2 regions of the Arthrobacter sp. B055-34 genome follow, and region 2 is predicted to be linked to the other one. Evidence: riboswitches for the same ligand, from Rfam matches in the RefSeq annotation. Region 2 holds a riboswitch; the other holds the start of a gene.
The links. A riboswitch is a leader RNA that binds a small molecule or an ion and turns the genes downstream of it on or off. The one in region 2 is predicted to bind S-adenosylmethionine.

Region 1 (9,237 bases), on a different contig from region 2:
TGCCCGGTTCGCTGCGGGTCAGCCGCTTATGCGCGATTGAAAGCTACGCCACGGTGCATCAGATGGTTTCCACGATTGATGCGAGTCTGCGTCCGGACGCCTCCCGCACAGAGGCCATTGCTGCGGCCTTCCCCGCCGGTTCAATGACCGGAGCCCCGAAAATCAGCACGATGGACATCCTGGACCGGTTGGAGTCCGGCGCACGCGGCGTCTATTCGGGGGCGGTGGGGTACTTCTCGCTCAACGGTGCCGCTGACCTGTCCGTGGTGATTCGGACCTTGGTCCGGCAGGGAGACCAGCTGACGCTGGGCGTCGGCGGTGCTATCACGGCCGATTCCGACCCGGAGGCCGAATGGGACGAGGTCCGGGCCAAGGCCTTCGGCGTGCTCTCGGCACTCGGCAGCATTTTTCCCGACTAAAGCCGGCACACCGCTCCTCCGCTCAAGTCGTCCGTTCCCTGCTGCAAGTAAAAACCTCCTGCAGGGCTGTTTTTTGGACAGGGGTGCGTGGTAGACCGGAAATCGAAGGATTTGGACGGACGTCCAAAAGATTCGAGGTCACTGCTATGATAACCCACCATGCGAAAACGGCCAAGGGCGCCCGGACCCGGGACCGGATGCTGGAGTCCGCCGTCGTTTTGATCCCGCAGCTGGGCTGGTCCGCGGTCACGGCCCGGACTCTCGCCGGGCACGCCGGCGTGCGGCCCGGCATTATCCACTACCATTTCGATTCCCTGGAAGCCCTGCTCGCCGAAGCGGCCGTGGGCGCCGTTCGTGAGGCGCTTGAATATCCGAGCCGCCAGCTGGAGTCCGGCATCGGTCTTGACGAAGGACTGCGCATGTTCCTCGCCGCGCTGGACGAGTTCGCGCCGGACGAACCCGTCAATCTGCTGTTCGTCGAAACATTCCTGGCGGCAGCGCGCGGCGGGGTGCTGCGGGGCGAGCTGGCGCACGTGCTCCTGGATTTCCGCACCCGCACGGCCCGCTGGCTGGAGCGAGTGGGTTTCGACGGCGATGCCGACGCAACGGCCGCCGTTCTGGCCGCTGCGGTCGATGGGCTGATGCTGCACCGGGCGCTTGACCCCGGGCTCACTGCCGGCGTCGCGTTCCCGGTACTGCGCAGGACCTTGGGCCCCACTGCCGCAAAAGAAGGAACTACACGATGAAAGCCATTATCTGCGGTGCCGGCATCACCGGTTTGTCCGCCGCCAATTTCCTCAGCGCCAAAGGCTGGGATGTCACCCTCGTGGAACGGTCGGCCGAGCCGCGGCCAGAAGGCTACATGATCGATTTCTTCGGCTCCGGATGGCAGGCGGCAACCCACATGGGCGTTATCGGCAGAATCCGTGAACTGGGATACGACGTCAACCGGATCGACTACGTGGACGCCCGCGGCCGAAGCACGGCCCATCTGGGCTATGAGAGCTTCACCAAGGTGGTCGGCGACCGGCTGCGCAGCATACTGCGCCCCGATCTGGAACAGGCCATCCGCGAAGTGCTGCCGGACTCGGTGGAACTGCTCTATTCCACCACGATCAGCTCGATCCATGACCCGTCCGCCGCAGCGGCCGTGTCCGGCGGGAAGGTGGACGTGGAACTCTCGGACGGCCGGCGACTCACCGCCGACCTGCTGATCGGGGCCGATGGGATCCACTCGGACATCCGCGGCATGGTCTTCGGGCCCGAGTCCGACTACTTCAAACTCCTGGGGTTCCACGTCGGCGCATATTCCTTCCGCGACAACCGGGTAAAGGACATTCTGGCCAACCGGTACGTCATTACGGACACCTGCAGTGAGGCCATGTTCTTCTACCGGCTGCGGGACGGCAGTATTTCGGCGCTGGGCGTCCACCGCACCGACAAGCAACAGCGCCCGTGCGATATCCAGCAGGAATTCCGCGAGCGCTACAGGTCCCTGGGCTGGCTGTGTCCGCTGGCGTTGGAGCATTGTCCCGAATCCTTCTACTACGACCAGGTGGCGCAGATCCGGATGCCCCGCTGGCACCGCGGCAGGGTAGTCCTGCTGGGAGATGCCGCCGCGGCAGTCTCGCTGCTGGCCGGCCAAGGCGCGTCGTTGGGCATGGCCGGCGCCTACGTGCTCGCCGACGAACTGGCCAAACATGACCAGGTGCCGGATGCCCTCGCCGCCTTCGAGGCACGGTGGCGCCCGCACGTCGCCGAGCAGCAGAAGGCCGGGGTGTCCGCCGCCAAGTGGTTCATTCCAGCAGACCGCCGCGCCCTGCTGATGCGGCGGCTCTCGATGCGGCTGATCAAGGTACCGGGCGTCAGCAGGCTGGTCAGCGGCGCCGTCGTCGGTAAAATCGGGGCCGCGATCTGAGCATCTCGTCCGGCTACAGCATGATGGGAGCTATTGGAGGGTCGCGGTCAGGCGGGCAACGTTGTCGACGTAGCGTTCCCACCGGGTGCGCTGGCCCCACTCGTCCAGGGTGATCTCCCGGGAAACCTCGCGGTAGCTTTGCTGGATTTCGCGCATCTTGCCGACGATGTCGCCGCCGAGATGCATGACCGACACTTCCAGGTTCAACGAGAAGGAGCGCATGTCCATATTGCTGGAACCCAGGACGCCGACCTCGTCGTCCACGGTGAAGTGCTTCGCGTGCAGCACCAGCGGCTTCGGATACAGGTAGATGCGCACACCGGCTTCCAGCAGGGCCTGGTAATAGGAACGCTGGGCATGGTGGACCAGGAACTGATCCCCCTGTTCCGAGACGAAAAGTTCGACGTCGACACCGCGCTGCGCCGCCGTCGTAATCGCATAGAGCAGCGAATCATCCGGCACGAAGTACGGGCTGCAGATGGACAACCGCTCCACTGCCGCATAGATCAACGTGTTGAACAAGCGCAGGTTGTTCTCGGTGGCGAAGCCCGGGCCGCTGGGAACCACCTGGCACGTCGTGGGGCCCGGCTCGCGGACCGGTGCCGGCGTGAACAGCTCGCTGCCGAGGGTGTCGTCCGTTTCGCTGGACCAGTCGGTAGCGAACACCACGTTGAGCGCGGTGACGATGGGACCTTCATAGCGGGCCATCAGCTCCACCCACTGCCGTCCAGTCCGCTCGCTGGAGGCGCGGTGGTAGCCGGGCTCGATCAGGTTCTGCGACCCGGTGAAGGCCACCCGTCCGTCCACCACGAGGATTTTGCGGTGGTTGCGCAGATCGATACGGCGCCATTGGCCCCGCACGGGCAGCAGCGGGAGCATGCGTTGCCACTCGATCCCGCTGACCTGCAGCCAGCGCCGGAACTTCCGGTAGCCCTTGATCCGCATGGTGCCGAGGTGGTCGAAGAGCAGGCGGACCCGGACACCGCGGGCCGCGGCCTCCTGCAGGGCCACGAAGAGCTCGTCGGTGACCTCGTCCTTGGCCATGATGTAGAACTGGATGTTGACGAATTCCTCCGCCTTGCGGACGGCGGCGGCCATCGCGGCGATGGAACCCTCGTAGTCCGGATAGAGCTCCACGTGGTTGCTGTCCACCATCGGGAAAGAGCCGAGCGAGCGGTTCAGTTCGGCGGCCGAATGGACCCAGGCGGGGGCATCGCGTTCGCTGCGCGGTTCTTCCATGTCCTGCGTGGCTGCCCAGACCTTCCGGTTAATCTCGGTCTGTTTGGCGATCCGGCGGTCCGAAAGCCGGAAACTGCCGAACATGAAGAACAGGGCCAGGCCGACCAGCGGAATGAAGAAGATGGCCAGCAGCCAGGCCATGGCGGTGGTGGGGCGGCGGTTGCCCGGCACAATGCCCAGCGCAGCGATCCGGATTCCCATGTCCAGTATCGAAGCCACCACGACAACCCAGTCCGGGAACGTGCCCAGACCCGCAAGCGACCACAACACGGCAGCGAACTCCTCCCTTTCCCGCCGGTCCACGGCGCTGTCCTTGTACAGCCTAATGTGCCCGCGCGGCAATCTATGCTGATCCCATGACTGTTTTGGTGTTTCTCGACCCTGCCCTGGAGAACGGGCGCATCGCCGACGCCACAAAGCCGCAGCTGATGGCGACCGATCTGGGCGCCACCCGCGGCGACGGCATTTTCGAATCCCTCCTGGCGGTGGACGGTGTTCCCCGCAAGGTGCAGGCGCACCTGGACCGGCTCGCGTCCTCGGCCCGCATCATGGACCTGGACATCCCGCCGGCCGATGCCTGGGAGCGGGCCATCGCCACCGCCGTCGCCGAACATGCTCCCGTCGAAGAACTGGTGCTCAAACTGCTGGTCACGCGCGGCGAGGAGGGCGCGGGCCGCCCCACCGCGTGGGTGCAGGCCTCGCTTCCCGGCTCCACCGGCAGGGACCAGCGGCAGGAGGGCCTCGACGTGCTGCTGCTGGACCGCGGCTACGACAGCAACATCGCCGAGCGCGCGCCGTGGCTGTTGCTGGGCGCCAAGACCCTCTCCTACGCCGTGAACATGGCCGCCCTGCGCTATGCCAAGGCCAACGGCGCGGACGACGTCATCTTCACCTCCACCGACGGCCTGGTGCTGGAGGGCCCCACCTCTACCGTGCTGATGGCGACCGTGCGCGACGGCGTCCGGAAGCTCACCACGCCGCTGCTCGAAAACGGCATCCTGCCCGGCACCTCCCAGGGCGCCCTGTTCAACGCGGCCGCGGATGCCGGCTGGCAGCTGGGCTATGGGCCGCTGGAACCGCACCATCTGCTGGCGGCCGACGCGGTGTGGCTGGTCTCCAGCATCCGGCTGCTGGCACCGGTCAAGTCCATCGACGGCCAGGCCATCCCGGTGTCGCACGAGATGACGGAGGAACTGACGGCGCTGCTGGCCAAGGGCAGCCGGGAGTAGCCCAGCGCTTCCTGCGGCGGCGAGGGCTGCGGCCTTCCGTCGTCGTAAACCTACGTAACGGTTACCAATGATGACGACGGCGGCGCCCCGGCTTGGGTGCCGGGGACGGCGCCGTGCTACTTTCTTGAGCAGAGTAACGAGGTCCAGCGTCAAGCCCTGACTGTGCTGGCCGGCAACCCTCTTCACGGCGGGGTGCCTCAGGTGACTACTCGGCAGTGTTCATTAGGTTCATTTGCAAGCGTGATCAGGAGTACCCCATGCCCCCGTTGGAACAACCCGTCCAGTCCCCCGTTGACAATGCGGCGGGCAGCCCCCTGCCCTACCGGTTGCTGACCGGGCCGGACGACAGGTCCTTCTGCGCCCGGGTCAGCGCGGCGTTGGCGGAGGGCTACGAACTCTACGGCAACCCCTCGATTGCCTTCGACGGCGAACGCGTCATCGCCGCCCAGGCCGTGGTGCTGAAGGGACACAGCGCATGAGCTACGCCGGAGACCTCACCGTGGAAGAAGCCGTGGAGAAGCTGCGCGGCGGTGCCGTCCTCGTGGACGTCCGCACCGAGACCGAATGGCAGCAGGTGGGTGTGCCCGTGACGAACGACGACGGTGCTCCCGCGCGCTTCATCGAGTGGAACCGGATTGACGGCAGCCGCAATGCCGCGTTCCTCAACGAACTGCAGTCGCTGCGCGGCAAGGAGCTGTTGCTGATCTGCCGTTCGGGGCGGCGCTCCATCGATGCCGCTATCAGCGCCACCGCCGCCGGGCATACCGCGTACAACGTGCTGGGCGGCTTCGAGGCCGCCGGCGGCTGGCAGCAGAGCGATCTGCCCTGGAAGAGGGGCTAGCCGGTGGCGCCCCCGCAGTCTGCCGGCCCGGGGCCGGACCTGGCGGAACTGCGCGCCGGCTGGGACCCGCAGACGAGGGCGGTCCGCGGCGGCCTTGACCGCACGGGCTTCCAGGAAACCTCAGAAGCCTTGTTCCTGACGTCCGGCTACGTTTTTGATTCCGCCGAGGCAGCCGAAGCCTCCTTCAACGGCGAGGTGGAGCGCTTCGTCTACTCCCGCTACGGCAACCCCACGGTCGCCGCCTTCCAGGAACGGCTCCGGCTGCTCGAGGGCGCCGAGGCCTGCTTCGCCACGGCCAGCGGCATGAGCGCCGTCTTCACCGCCTTGGGCGCCCTGCTCGCCGCCGGTGACCGGGTGGTTGCGGCGCGGAGCCTGTTCGGTTCCTGCTTTGTCATTCTCAACGAGATCCTGCCGCGCTGGGGCGTGGAGACGGTCTTCGTCGACGGGCATGACCTCGCCCAGTGGGAGCAGGCCCTCGCCACCCCTGCCGCTGCGGTCTTCTTCGAGTCGCCGTCCAACCCGCTGCAGGAGCTGGTGGACATCCGTGCGGTGGTGGACCTGGCGCACGCCGCCGGGGCGCAGGTGGTGGTGGACAATGTCTTCGCCACCCCGCTGCTGCAGCAGGCAACGGAACTTGGTGCCGACGTCGTTGTTTATTCGGGTACCAAACACATGGACGGGCAGGGCCGCGTTCTTGGCGGCGCCGTGCTGGGCTGCGCGGATTTCATCAACGGCCCGGTCAAGCAGCTGATGCGCCACACCGGTCCCGCGCTGAGCCCGTTCAACGCCTGGACGCTGCTCAAGGGGCTGGAGACGATGTCCCTGCGCGTAAACTATGCCACCGCATCCGCCCTGGAGATCGCCCGCTGGCTGCAGACACAGCCGGCGGTGCGGCGCGTGGTCTACCCGTTCCTCGAGTCGCATCCGCAGTACGAACTGGCGCGCCGCCAGATGAGCGGCGGCGGAACCGTGGTCACGTTTGAACTTGAGCCGGGCGCTGCGAACGGTTCGGATGCCAAGGCCGCCGCGTTCCGGCTGCTGAACTCGCTGACCACCGTGGATATCTCGAACAACCTCGGTGACGCCAAGTCCCTGATCACCCATCCGGCCACCACCACGCACCGCGCGATGGGACCGGACGGACGGGCCGCGATCGGGCTCGGCGACGGTTTTGTCCGGCTGTCCGTGGGGCTGGAAGCCACCGAGGACCTGCTCAAGGACCTGGACCGGGCACTGACTGGCCCGTAGATCCAGGGAGTCGACGAAGGCCCGCGCCTTGTTGCGCCCAGCCGCAATCGAGGAGACAGCTGCGGCCCTTCCCAGAGCTGAAAAGGGCCGCAGCTGACCAGTGGATCGCGGAGGAGCCCGGGTTAGCCGAAGATGAAGTTCCAGGTCCCGGCGGAGACGGCGGCGGTAACGGCCGCCGCCGAGACCAGGGCACCGCCCAGGAAGACCCAGATATCCACCCTGCTGAACGTCGATTCCCGCGCCCAGGTGCGTTGCGCCCCGCCGAAACCGCGGGCCTCCATCGCCACCGCCAGGCGGGTGGCGCGCCGGATGGCCTGGACGATGAGGCCGAAGGCTTGGCCGAGGAACGCCGCGAATTTGGCCAGCGGTTTGTTCTCGGCGCCGACTCCGCGGGCACGGCGGGCCAGTCCCAGGGTCCGCCATTCCTCGACCAGGAGACCCACCAGCCGGAGGCCGGCCAGGGCCCCGAGCACAAACCGGTGCGGCATCTTCAGCTTCTGCGCCAGCGCATCGGCCAGATCCGTGGGGTCGGTGGTCAGCAGCAGGAAGATTCCGGGCAGTGCCACCGCCAGGGACCGCAGCCCGATGGCGACGCCGGAGTTGATGGAATCCTCGGTGAACAGCAGCGGGCCCGCTTCGAAGACCACCGCGCCGGTTTTCTCCGCCAGCAGCGCCGTTCCGTAGGCGCCGACCGCGGCCGCCACCACCAGCGGCCAGCCACGCCTGAATAACGCCCAGGCGCTGATGCCCAGCACGGGCAGCAGCAGCAGTTCCGCAGCCAGCACCACGCCGGCGCTCACCCAGTCCACGCTGAGCATCACCACCACGGTGACCATGGCAACGGCGGCAAGCTTCGAGAGCGGATTTGCACGGGTGAAGGGCGAGGCAGTCAGCCGCGGGGTCATGATGTCCAGGCTCATGCCGCCCTCCCGCCCGCGGCCCGCGCCTGCAGCTGCGCCGTTCCCTCGGCCACGCGCAGGACGTGGCCGTCGAGCGCAGCGGTGAAGTCGCCGTCGTGGGTCACGGACACCACCGCGTGGCCTTCGGCGATCAGGCCGCCGAGCAGCGAGACCAGCTCGGCCCAGGTGTTCGCGTCCTGCCCGAACGTCGGTTCGTCCAGCACCAGGATGTCAGGGCTGGTGGCCAGCATAGTCGCCACGGACAGCCTGCGCTTCTCCCCGCCCGAAAGGGTAAAGGGATTGGCCTGCAGGAGTTTGGTCAGCCGCAGCCGCTCCGCAATGGCATCAACGCGGCGTCGCACCTCGTCCTCCGGTAGCCGGGCGACCCGCCGGGGACCGAATTCGAGTTCGTCGATCACCCGGTGGGTCAGGAACTGGTGTTCGGGTTCCTGGAAGACGGTGCCGATCCGGGTGACCAGCTCGGCAGATTTCCACTTGTGCACGGTGCCGGACGCACCCCGCCGGAGCTCCGGTGCGGCCTCAAGCCTGCCGCCCGCGGGGGTCAGCAGCCCGGCCAGGGTCAGCGCCAAGGTCGACTTACCGGCGCCGTTGGGGCCCGTAATGCTCAACGCCTCGCCCGCCGCCAGTTCCAGCGAGACCTTATTGACTACCGGCCCGGCCCGCCGGGTCCGGGCAACGGACAGCTCCGCTGCCCGGAGCAGGCCCGTACCCTGCGTGTTGTGGCCGCCGCCGCTGCCGTGGCCACCGCTGGTGGCCCCGGGCGTGCGCAGTTGAGGAGTATAACCGGGAACCCAGACACCGGCTTCGATCAGGCGTTCCCTGGTACCTGCGGCATTGAGTACCTCCCCCGGCGGACCGTCGGCGAGAACTCCGCCGCCGGCAGCCAGTACGATGACCCGGTCCACCACGTCCGCCCAGACGGCCACGCGGTGTTCCACCACAATCAGGGTGGCGCCGGTGCGCTCAAGCACCCCGACCACCGCGTCCCGGACCTCCAGCACCCCGTCCGGGTCAAGGTTCGCCGTGGGCTCGTCCAGCAACAGGACACCGGGCCGCATGGCCAGGACCGACGCCAGCGCAAGCCGCTGTTTCTGCCCGCCGGAGAGCGCCGTAGTGGCATGGTCCAGCGGGACCTCGAGGCCCACATCGGCGAGGCTTTCGCGCACTCGCGCCCAGATTTCGTCCCGTGGCAGGGCCATGTTCTCTGCGCCGAAGGCGACCTCGTCCCCCACGCGCGCCATGACCACCTGGGACTCCGGGTCCTGGAGCACCAGTCCCGTCCGGCCGCGGGACTGGACCGGGTGCATGCCGTCGACGGTCAGGCGGCCCGCTTCGTCGCCTTCGCCGTCGTCGCCCAGTACCCCGGCAATGGCATGCAGCAGCGTGGATTTGCCGGCACCGGAGGCGCCGAGCAGAAGCACGC
Region 2 (9,237 bases):
ACGCAGTCCACCCTGATCACCAACATCGGCGAACTCATGACCCAGGATCCGGCTCGCGAGGCCGGTTCAGTGCTCCGCGATGCCGCCGTCGTTATTGAGGGTGAACGGATCAGCTGGATCGGACCCGCCGGCCAGGCGCCGCAAACAGATGAAATGTACGACGCCGAAGGCCGGGCGGTGCTGCCGGGCTGGGTTGATTCGCACACCCACCTGGTGTTCGCCGGGGACCGCACCGCTGAATTCGAGGCACGGATGGCGGGGGAGAGCTATGCGGCCGGCGGGATCGCGGTGACCACCGGGGCCACCCGTGCTGCCGACGACTTCGACCTGACCCGGTTGCTGATGGGACGCATCGCCGAGGCGGTCGCCGGCGGAACAACCTATTTGGAGACGAAGACCGGCTACGGGCTGGATGTGGAGCACGAGGCGCGGTCAGCGCGCATCGCCTCCACGGTGGCGGACCAGGTGACGTATCTGGGCGCCCATCTGGTCCCGCACGGAATGGACGCGGATGCCTACACCGAGCTGGTCTGCGGCGAGATGCTTGAGGCGGTGCGGCCATATGTGCAGTGGGCTGACGTGTTCTGCGAGCGCGGCGCCTTCAACGAGGAGCAGTCACGTCGCGTGCTGGCCGCGTGCCGCGACGCCGGGCTCGGACTCCGCGTGCACGGCAACCAGCTGGGCGAGGGGCCGGGCGTCCAGCTCGCCGTCGAGTTCGGCGCCGCCAGCGTTGACCATGTCAATTATCTGGCGGACACCGACGTCAAAGCACTGGCGGACAGCTGGTCCGGTTGGGACCGCGTGGCCGGGACAGGGGAGCGCGGCACCGTGGCCACGTGCCTGCCGGCCTGCGATCTCTCGACGAGGCAGCCCTTGGCGCCGGGACGGCAGCTGTTGGATGCCGGCGTCGAAATTGCCCTTGCCTCCAACTGCAACCCGGGCACGTCCTACACAAGCTCGATGAACTACTGCGTGACCACGGCCGTCCTGCAGATGGGACTGAGCGTCCATGAAGCAGTCCGGGCGGCGACGAATGCGGGCGCCCTTGCCCTGGGCAAGCACGTTGGCACCGACGTCGATGGACAGCGGGCGGTGGGCTCGATCGCCGTCGGACACCGGGCCGACCTGCATCTGCTCAACGCGCCCTCCGCCACGCATCTGGCTTACCGGCCCGGCATGCCGCTGACTGCCGCGGTCTGGCGCGCGGGCGTGAAAGTGCGCTGACTTTCGCTGGTGACTTGCTTGTCTGCTACTTCGCGGTCCAGCCGGGATTTCGTCCGGTCAGCCCCAGCAAACGGTCCAGCAGCGGCGCATCGGCGGGAATCTCGATGACCGGGCCGAACAAGCCCTCGCGATCTTCTCCGTCCTTGGCGGAGAGTTCGGCAAATTCGTAGGCCGCCTGCAGGTTGGCTGTGTCGGCGTCGAACGTCTGGCCCGTGGCAGCGGCCAGATCCCAGCCGTGCACCACCAGCTCGTTGGTGGCCACCAGGCCCATGAGCTCGGCCGGCATGGTCACGCCGCCGGCTTGTGCCATACCTTGCCAGGCAGACGGATGGTGCCAGGCAGCAGCCAGGTCATCCAGGCGCTGGGGGAGAAGGTTCCGCCAATCCGGGTCCAGGTTCGCGGCCGAGGGGCGATTATCCGGGGCGTCGGGCGGCACAGAGTCATATCCCGGCTCCATCGACGCTTTGGTCGCCGCGTCCCTGAAGGCGACGGTCAGGCCCATGAAGTGATCGAGCAGGTCCCCAACGCTGTAGTACTCGCAGGGCGTTGGCCCGGCCAACTGACCGTCCCCGATGCCCTTGACAATTTCCGCCACCTGCCGCGCGGCTGGTTCCAGATTGAGCACGCCGGGCCTCCCTGTCCTTTGGCTGTTTATTTGTCTTTTTGACCTTCGCACGCAGGTTCCCCGGCGTCCAGAGCCAGACCGCGGGATTGCGCCAATCCGTCCTTGTTGAGCGCGCTCCCAGCAGGAGTTGGCAAGATAGACCCATGCAGAGCCAGACCGCAGCCACCGATACCGCGCCCCGCACCCGCCGTTACTACCGGGCTGAAGTGCTGATCGTTCTGGGGCTCTCCCTGGGCCAGTCCGCCGTCTACGCCATTGTGAACCTGCTGGAAAAGATGACGCGGGCGCCACTGGGATCGCAGACCACGGCGCTGAACCCGGTCCTGAACGAGCGGGAGCTGTTCGACCTGCTCTACCAACTGCTGGCAATCTTCTTTGCCCTGATCCCTGTGGCGCTGGTGCTGTTCCTGCTGGCAACCCCGGGTGAACGAGCCCGCGAGGCCTTCCGGAAGATCGGGTTTACCTTCGCCCGGCCCGGCGTGGACTTTGGACTGGGCTTCGGACTGGCACTGCTGATCGGCGCGGGCACGTTGGGCGTGTATGCGGGCGGACGGGCCCTAGGCATTACGACGGCGATAGTCCCGGCAGCGCTGGACGAGTACTGGTGGACTGTCCCGGTCCTGATTCTGTCCGCCTTGCGCCACTCGGTGCTGGAGGAAGTCGTTGTGGTCGGCTACCTCTTCAACCGGCTGGCCAAGCTGGGCTGGGGCACCTGGACCATCATTTTCACCAGCGCTGTAATCCGCGGCAGCTACCACCTGTACCAGGGGATCGGGCCCGGCATCGGCAACTTCCTGATGGGCCTTGTCTTTGGCTATGCCTACACCCGCACCAAACGCGTGATGCCCCTGGTCATAGCCCATGCCCTGCTCGACATCGCAGGGTTCGTTGGCTACGCCCTCTTCGGCTCCGCCATCGGCATCGGCCAATAACTTCTCCCGCCGCGGCGTCTTCCCCTGGGTCCGGCAAAAGAAACGCTCCGCTTTGGATACTCGCTCAGTCGAGCCAATACCAAAGCGGAGCGAAAATCTCCGAAAGGAGCGGTTAGAGTTCGACGACGCCCTTGTCGGTCTCGAACCGTACGGACATGATGCCCGGGGTGCCGTTCGGCGCCGTCCAGGCAACCTTGACGTCGTCCAGGAGCGCATCGATCGGTGTTCCCAGCCAGTCCGCGACACGGGTGGAGGAGCCGCCGATGGTCAATCCGATCAGCTTCGCCGTTGCAGGGTAGGCCTTCGACGGGTGCAGTTCTTCGGTGCCGTCGTCCCAGCGCAGCATGTACGGAACCTGCGGGTCCGCGATGAGGCCCTTGATGCCGATCTGCTGCCAGGTCAGTTCGCGGCCATCCGGGAACTTGCGGCCGCCCGGTACGGCATGGCGTCCCAAGCGCTCCTCGAACGGAGCCAGATCGTCAACCTCAACGCACCAGCCCATCCAGCCGCCGCCTGCTTCGGAGCGGGCACGCACGGCCTGGCCGAACGGCGCCTTGTCCGACGCCGGATGGTTCAGCACCTCGACGACCTCAAGATAATGATGGTCCGTCAGGGGGAAAATCATGTTGCGGGTTCCAAAGCGGGGATGGACGCCGCCCTTGACGGCTTCGATACCCAGGGCTGCCGAAATCCGTTCGGTTGTAGCCGCCAGGCCATCGGGTTCACAGGCATATGAGACATGATCGAAACGCATGCCTCATTTTGGCATTTTGTGATGTGCCTCTCGACTAAGGGTGTCCTAACTGACATTCACACGCCGTCACATACTTGCTGAAAAAGTGCCCGTCGCCGAACCTAGATACAGGTCATGAGTGCCAGCAACAAGCCCCGGCTAGCTGGCCGGCAACCCTCCAACCGCGGTGGGGTGCCCCGGGTGAGGACCAGGCTCCCGCCAGCAGGCGGGACGCAAGCGCGGGTCACCCGAGGAAAAATGCCGGAATCCGGTTCCCGGGCAGACCCCTTTGAGACAAGAGGGAGTTCCACATGTCAAACGACTGGTCATTCGAAACCCGCCAGATCCATGTAGGCCAGGAGCCTGACACCGCAACAGGCGCGCGTGCCCTGCCCATCTACCAGACGACGTCGTTCGTCTTCCCGAGTGCCGAAAGCGCGGCCAACCGTTTCGCGCTGGCCGAACTGGCCCCCATCTATACCCGGATCGGCAACCCGACCACGGAGGCCGTGGAGAACCGGATCGCGAACCTGGAAGGCGGCGTCGGCGCACTGCTGCTGTCCTCCGGCCAGGCGGCGTCCACGTTCTCCATCCTGAACGTTGCCGAGGCGGGTGACCACGTCGTCGCCAGCCCGAGCCTCTATGGCGGCACGTACAACCTGCTCAAGAACACCTTGAAGAAGTTCGCCATCGAGGTGACCTTCGTCGAGGATCCGGACAACCTGGACCAGTGGCGCGCGGCCGTCAAGCCGAACACCAAGGCGTTCTTCGGCGAGGCCGTGTCCAACCCGCGCCAGGACGTGCTCGACGTCGAAGGCATCAGCGCCATCGCTCACGAAGCAGGCGTGCCGTTGATCGTGGACAACACGCTGGCCACCCCGTACCTGATCCGCCCGATCGAGTGGGGCGCCGACATCGTGGTGCATTCGGCCACCAAGTATCTCGGCGGCCACGGCAGCGCCATCGCCGGCGTGATCGTGGATTCGGGTAACTTCGACTTCGCCAAAGATCCGGAGAAGTTCCCCGGTTTCAACACCCCGGACGAGAGCTACAACGGCCTGGTCTTTGCCCGCGACCTCGGCGTCGGCGGCGCGCTCGGCGCGAATCTGGCCTACATCCTCAAAGCGCGCGTCCAGCTGCTGCGTGACCTTGGTTCCTCGGCCGCGCCCTTCAACGCGTTCCTGATCGCCCAGGGTCTGGAGACACTGAGCCTGCGGGTGGAGCGCCACGTGGAGAATGCGCAGAAGGTGGCCGAATGGCTTGAAAAGCACGACGCCGTTACGTCCGTTGCGTACGCCGGCCTGCCTTCCAGCCCATGGTACGAGCGTGGCCGCAAGTACGGCCCCAAGGGCACTGGCGCCATCATTGCGTTCGAAATTGCCGGTGGGCTCGAGGCCGGCAAGCGCTTTGTCGACGGACTGGAACTGCACTCCCATGTGGCCAATGTCGGCGACGTCCGCTCTCTGGTGATCCACCCGGCGTCGACCACGCACGCCCAGCTGTCTCCGGAGGCGCAGGCAGCCGCCGGTGTCACGCCGGGCCTGGTCCGGCTGGCCGTTGGCATCGAGCACATCGACGATATTCTTGCGGACCTCGAAGCCGGTTTCCGCGCATCCAAGGGTGCCGCCTGAACGCGGCATCATGAAGGAATCACAGGCATAGCATTGACAACTCTGCAACCACAGGAACTGCTGGACACGGCGGCGGACGGCATGTTGCGTTACGCGTCCATCGGCGCCCTCGAGCTGGAAACGGGCGGTTTTCTGCCCGAGGTCGTTCTGGGCTACGAAACCTGGGGCACCCTCAACGAGGATGCCTCCAACGCCGTGTTCATTGCGCATGCCCTGACCGGCAGCACCCATGTGGCTCGCGGAGATACGGATGAGGCGGGCTGGTGGGATCCCCTGGTGGGGCCCGGCGCCACGATCGACACCAACGAGTACTTCGTGGTGGCGGCCAATATGGTCGGCGGCTGCTACGGCTCCACCGGCCCGTCCTCACCGGCGCCTGACGGCAAGCCCTGGGGCTCGCGTTTTCCGCTGGTGACCATCCGCGATTCGGTCCACGCCGAGGCGCGGCTGGCCGACCAGCTGGGAATCCAGTGCTGGCATGCTGTTCTCGGCGGCTCCATGGGCGGAGCCCGCGCGCTGGAATGGGCCGCTACCTACCCGGAGCGGACCGCCCGCTGTGCGGTGATTGCCTGCGGTGCGGCGAGCACCGCGGAGCAGATCGCCTTCGCCCAGGCGCAGGTGCTGGCCATCCGGCTGGACCCGAACTTTAACGGCGGCGACTACTACGAAGGGCCCGCGCCCGACGCCGGCCTCGGCATCGCCCGCAGGATCGCGCACATCAACTACCGGTCCGAGCCTGAATTCGAGTACCGCTTCGGCCGCAACGCCCAGGGGACCGAGCAGCCCTTCGGCAGCGCTAACCCGGCAGCGCGCGGGCGGTATGCCGTGGAAAGCTACCTGGACCACCAGGCCAGCAAGCTGGCGGGCCGGTTCGATGCGAACAGCTACATCCTGATGACCGAAGCCCTGATGAGCCACGACGTTGCGCGCGGCCGCAGCTCGGTGCAGCAGGCCTTGGCCGACGTCGAAACGGATTTCTTCATCGCGGCGGTGGATTCCGACCGGCTGTACTTCCCGGAGCAGTCGCGCCAGCTGGCCGAAGCGCTGCCCACGCCGCCCAAGGTGCACATGATCGAGGTGCCCACCGGCCACGACGGATTCCTGACGGACATCCACCAGCTGCACAATGAGCTGGTTGCCCGGTTCTTCCCGCGCAGCTGATCCGTACCGCCTAGCATCGCAGCTAATCCATACCGCGCGGCGTTCCGCAGCTGATCCAACGCCGGTTTTTGCGGCGTCGCTGGACTACATGCCGGGAGGCCGGACTGGGTAATCGCGCAGAGCTTCCTGCAGCGCCAGGTCGTACTGGGCATCGGTCAACATGCTTTTGCTGTGGAGTTCCGACGGTTCCGGCAGTCTATCCAGCAGACCTTCCTTCCGGCCCGCCCTTGGCCTTTACGCGTCAGGAACCGAGCAGGTCCACCGTGACCGCGCGGCCCAGGAAAGTCTCATAGCGGGCGACGGCGGTATCCAGGGCGCGTTCCTCGGGCCTTGTCAGCGCCCGATGCAGCGAGATACTTACGACGGCGGACTCAGGCTTCAGCGCGTGCTGCCAATTTCCGATCATGCGCCCATCCAGCAGGACGACGTGACTGGGATGCCTGCTGGCCACCGAGGCAGGAGCCGTTCCGCCCAAATAATGTCTGGTCGGCGTGTAGCCCATGACGTATTCGTCGTAGCACTGGATCAAGTCGATTCGAGGGGCGGCCGGCGCAGCGCTGGGCGGCGCCAGACCGTTCTCTGAAGCGGCGGAGGCGCCGTCTGATGCAGAGTGCGTGGAGCCGGAGGCGAGAACGAATTCGTGGTCATCGGCAGTGAACGAGTGCAGCCGGGAACGGTCGCTCTCCTCTATGCTTTCTGCGCGGTCCGCAGCGAGCACGATCAGTCCCCGCCGGACGTCGGCTTGGGTCAGACCGGACCACAGAGCGCAGTCTTTGACCGTGGCGGGTCCGCGGCTGGAAAAGTAGCGGCGGGTCAGTTCCGCCAGTGCCTGGTCGCGGTCGAAATCTGCTGGCAGGGCAGGCACCCGTTCGTCGAACAGGGCATAGGTCTGGCGTACCGTACCGCTGTCGCTGATCCGTGGTACGCCGCTGACGAGCACTTGGTCCATTTCGGCATGGAAGACCATATGCCCGAGGCGCTGGCCGCGTAGGGGCGCCCCGTTGAGACGCTCGCCGGTATCCTCCAGCAGACCCGCCCGTTCGAGTTCGGCGGCCAACTCGTCGCGGGTCAGGTGCCGGCCGCCGGCTACGGCCGCGCCAAGGATGTCGTTGCTGCGGCCAACGGTCTCTGGATCGAGCCCCAGCTGCCGGTCCCGCGTCTTATTGCCGGCCCTGAGCCGCGGGCCGGATAAGGTCATCAGCCAGCGCAGGTCCTCCGCGAGGACAAAATGCCAGGTCGGCCGGAGCACATGGGTCCGCAGTATGGTGCCCGCTGCAATAGCGGCATCCACGCCTGCCGCGCTGTCCCGGGCCGGCCCTTGGCACCGTTGCGCCAATGACCACCGCGCATAGGCGTACTCCTGTGCCTGCACAGCGAGCAATGAGCGTAAGGAGGCCTCGGCGTCGTACGCTCCGTCTCCCCACAGGTGCTGCGCGAGCAGCCGGTGCCGGACAATCCCGGAAGCCACAGCAGACGCGCCGTGGAGCCCGCCTGCACCGGACTTCTCCCGGGCGGCACGCGCGTTGCCAGCGGAACCCACGTTGACCAGCCGGCCCTTACCCAGCCGCGCCGGGCGGCATGCCCGGGCCAAACATCGGACCGGCGGTCGGGCGCTTGGGGGAGATCCCGTCGCCCAGCGACTGGTGGCGCAGGCGCCGCAGGACCCAGGGGAACAGATGCTGGCGGGCCCAGACCAGATCCTCGGCGCGGGCGGTGCGCCAGTTCTTCGGCGGGAGCGGCTTGGGGATTTCGGGTTGCAGGCTGTGCTCCACATTCAACGCGTCCAGCACCATGGCGGCGATGGTGTGGTGGCCCAGCGGCGAGAAATGCAGCCGGTCCGGCGCCCACATCCGTGAATCCTTCAGCTCCCGCAGCGCCCACATGTCGGCGATGACCGCATCATGCCGGGTGGCCACGGTGCGGAGGTTCTCGTTGTAGATGGCCGCCCTGGCGCGGACGCCGCCGATTAGGCGTGTATCGCCGAAATCCGGTGCAGTGAACAGGACAATGGTTGCCCCCGTTGCCGCCAGCGTTCCGATGGCAACGTCGATCTTTTCGGCGAGGGCGTCGGGATCCGAACCGGGTCGGATCACGTCGTTTCCGCCCGCGCAGAAACTGATCAGGTCCGGTGCGAGCTCAACGGCCGGGCCGACCTGTTCGTCGATGATCTGCTGCAGCAGCCGCCCGCGGATGGCGAGATTGGCGTAGGCAAAATCCGGGTGGTTCCGTGCCAACTCCTCGGCGACGCGGTCGGCCCAGCCGCGGTTACCGCCGGGGCTGTCCTGATCCGGATCGCCGATTCCCTCCGTGAACGAGTCTCCGATGGCAACAAAGCGGCTCCAAGGATGGCGGGCGCTGTCGAGCGATTGCGAAGCTGCCTCAGGCAAGTTACTCACAAGTTCATCCTGCTCCAGCGGCCGTTCAATGGCAAAGACCCAAGCGCGCAACTTGAAGCTTCAACTATCGGTGTGTCAGAATGGCAGTATGACCGAAACTACTTATAAGCCCGTCGTCGTCTGGTCCAAGCCTGAAGCCGAGCGGGCCGGCACTCCCTTGCTGGTGCTCTTCCATGGCTACCTCTCCAACGAAGAGGACCTGATGGGCTTGGTTTCGGGGCTGCCCGAAGACTTCACCGTTGCCGCCGTCCGCGCCCCCGTCGCCCTGGGCCCGGGTTTTTCCTGGTTCCCGCTGATGCACGAGCCGGATTTCTCTGTGGACAAGGTCACCAAGGCCGCCGCTGATGTATGGTCCTGGCTGGACACCGTCAAGGACCAGCACAGCAGCGTCTCCGTCCTCGGGTTCTCCATGGGCATGGCCGTTGCGACGTCCATCATGCGCCACCGCCCCGAGGAAATCGCCGCAGTCATCGGCCTCTCCGGCTTCGTGGTCCCCGCCGACGGCGACCCGTTCTTCAACGACAAGGCGGTCAAG

Region 1: linked by a shared signal. The riboswitch ahead of AC5RWO_RS14525 (DUF1737 domain-containing protein) and the one ahead of AC5RWO_RS00735 (bifunctional o-acetylhomoserine/o-acetylserine sulfhydrylase) in region 2 are both predicted to bind S-adenosylmethionine.

What each region holds. Positions count from the first base shown of each region.
Region 1 is NZ_JBNHFQ010000007.1:119,669-128,905, forward strand. Features, by position in the region: gene pabB (aminodeoxychorismate synthase component I) at 1-419, shown strand, start outside; gene AC5RWO_RS14505 (TetR/AcrR family transcriptional regulator) at 566-1,165, shown strand; gene AC5RWO_RS14510 (FAD-dependent oxidoreductase) at 1,162-2,337, shown strand; gene cls (cardiolipin synthase) at 2,368-3,777, opposite strand; gene AC5RWO_RS14520 (aminodeoxychorismate lyase) at 3,933-4,805, shown strand; SAM riboswitch class IV at 4,938-5,052, shown strand; gene AC5RWO_RS14525 (DUF1737 domain-containing protein) at 5,063-5,284, shown strand; gene AC5RWO_RS14530 (rhodanese-like domain-containing protein) at 5,281-5,646, shown strand; gene AC5RWO_RS14535 (O-succinylhomoserine sulfhydrylase) at 5,650-6,894, shown strand; gene AC5RWO_RS14540 (energy-coupling factor transporter transmembrane component T family protein) at 7,017-7,814, opposite strand; gene AC5RWO_RS14545 (ABC transporter ATP-binding protein) at 7,811-9,237, opposite strand, start outside.
Region 2 is NZ_JBNHFQ010000001.1:150,886-160,122, reverse strand. Features, by position in the region: gene hutI (imidazolonepropionase) at 1-1,224, shown strand, start outside; gene AC5RWO_RS00750 (TIGR03086 family metal-binding protein) at 1,250-1,849, opposite strand; gene AC5RWO_RS00745 (CPBP family intramembrane glutamic endopeptidase) at 1,993-2,781, shown strand; gene AC5RWO_RS00740 (VOC family protein) at 2,894-3,535, opposite strand; SAM riboswitch class IV at 3,646-3,760, shown strand; gene AC5RWO_RS00735 (bifunctional o-acetylhomoserine/o-acetylserine sulfhydrylase) at 3,826-5,145, shown strand; gene metX (homoserine O-acetyltransferase MetX) at 5,227-6,306, shown strand; gene AC5RWO_RS00725 (winged helix DNA-binding domain-containing protein) at 6,548-7,897, opposite strand; gene AC5RWO_RS00720 (SGNH/GDSL hydrolase family protein) at 7,863-8,702, opposite strand; gene AC5RWO_RS00715 (alpha/beta hydrolase) at 8,791-9,237, shown strand, end outside.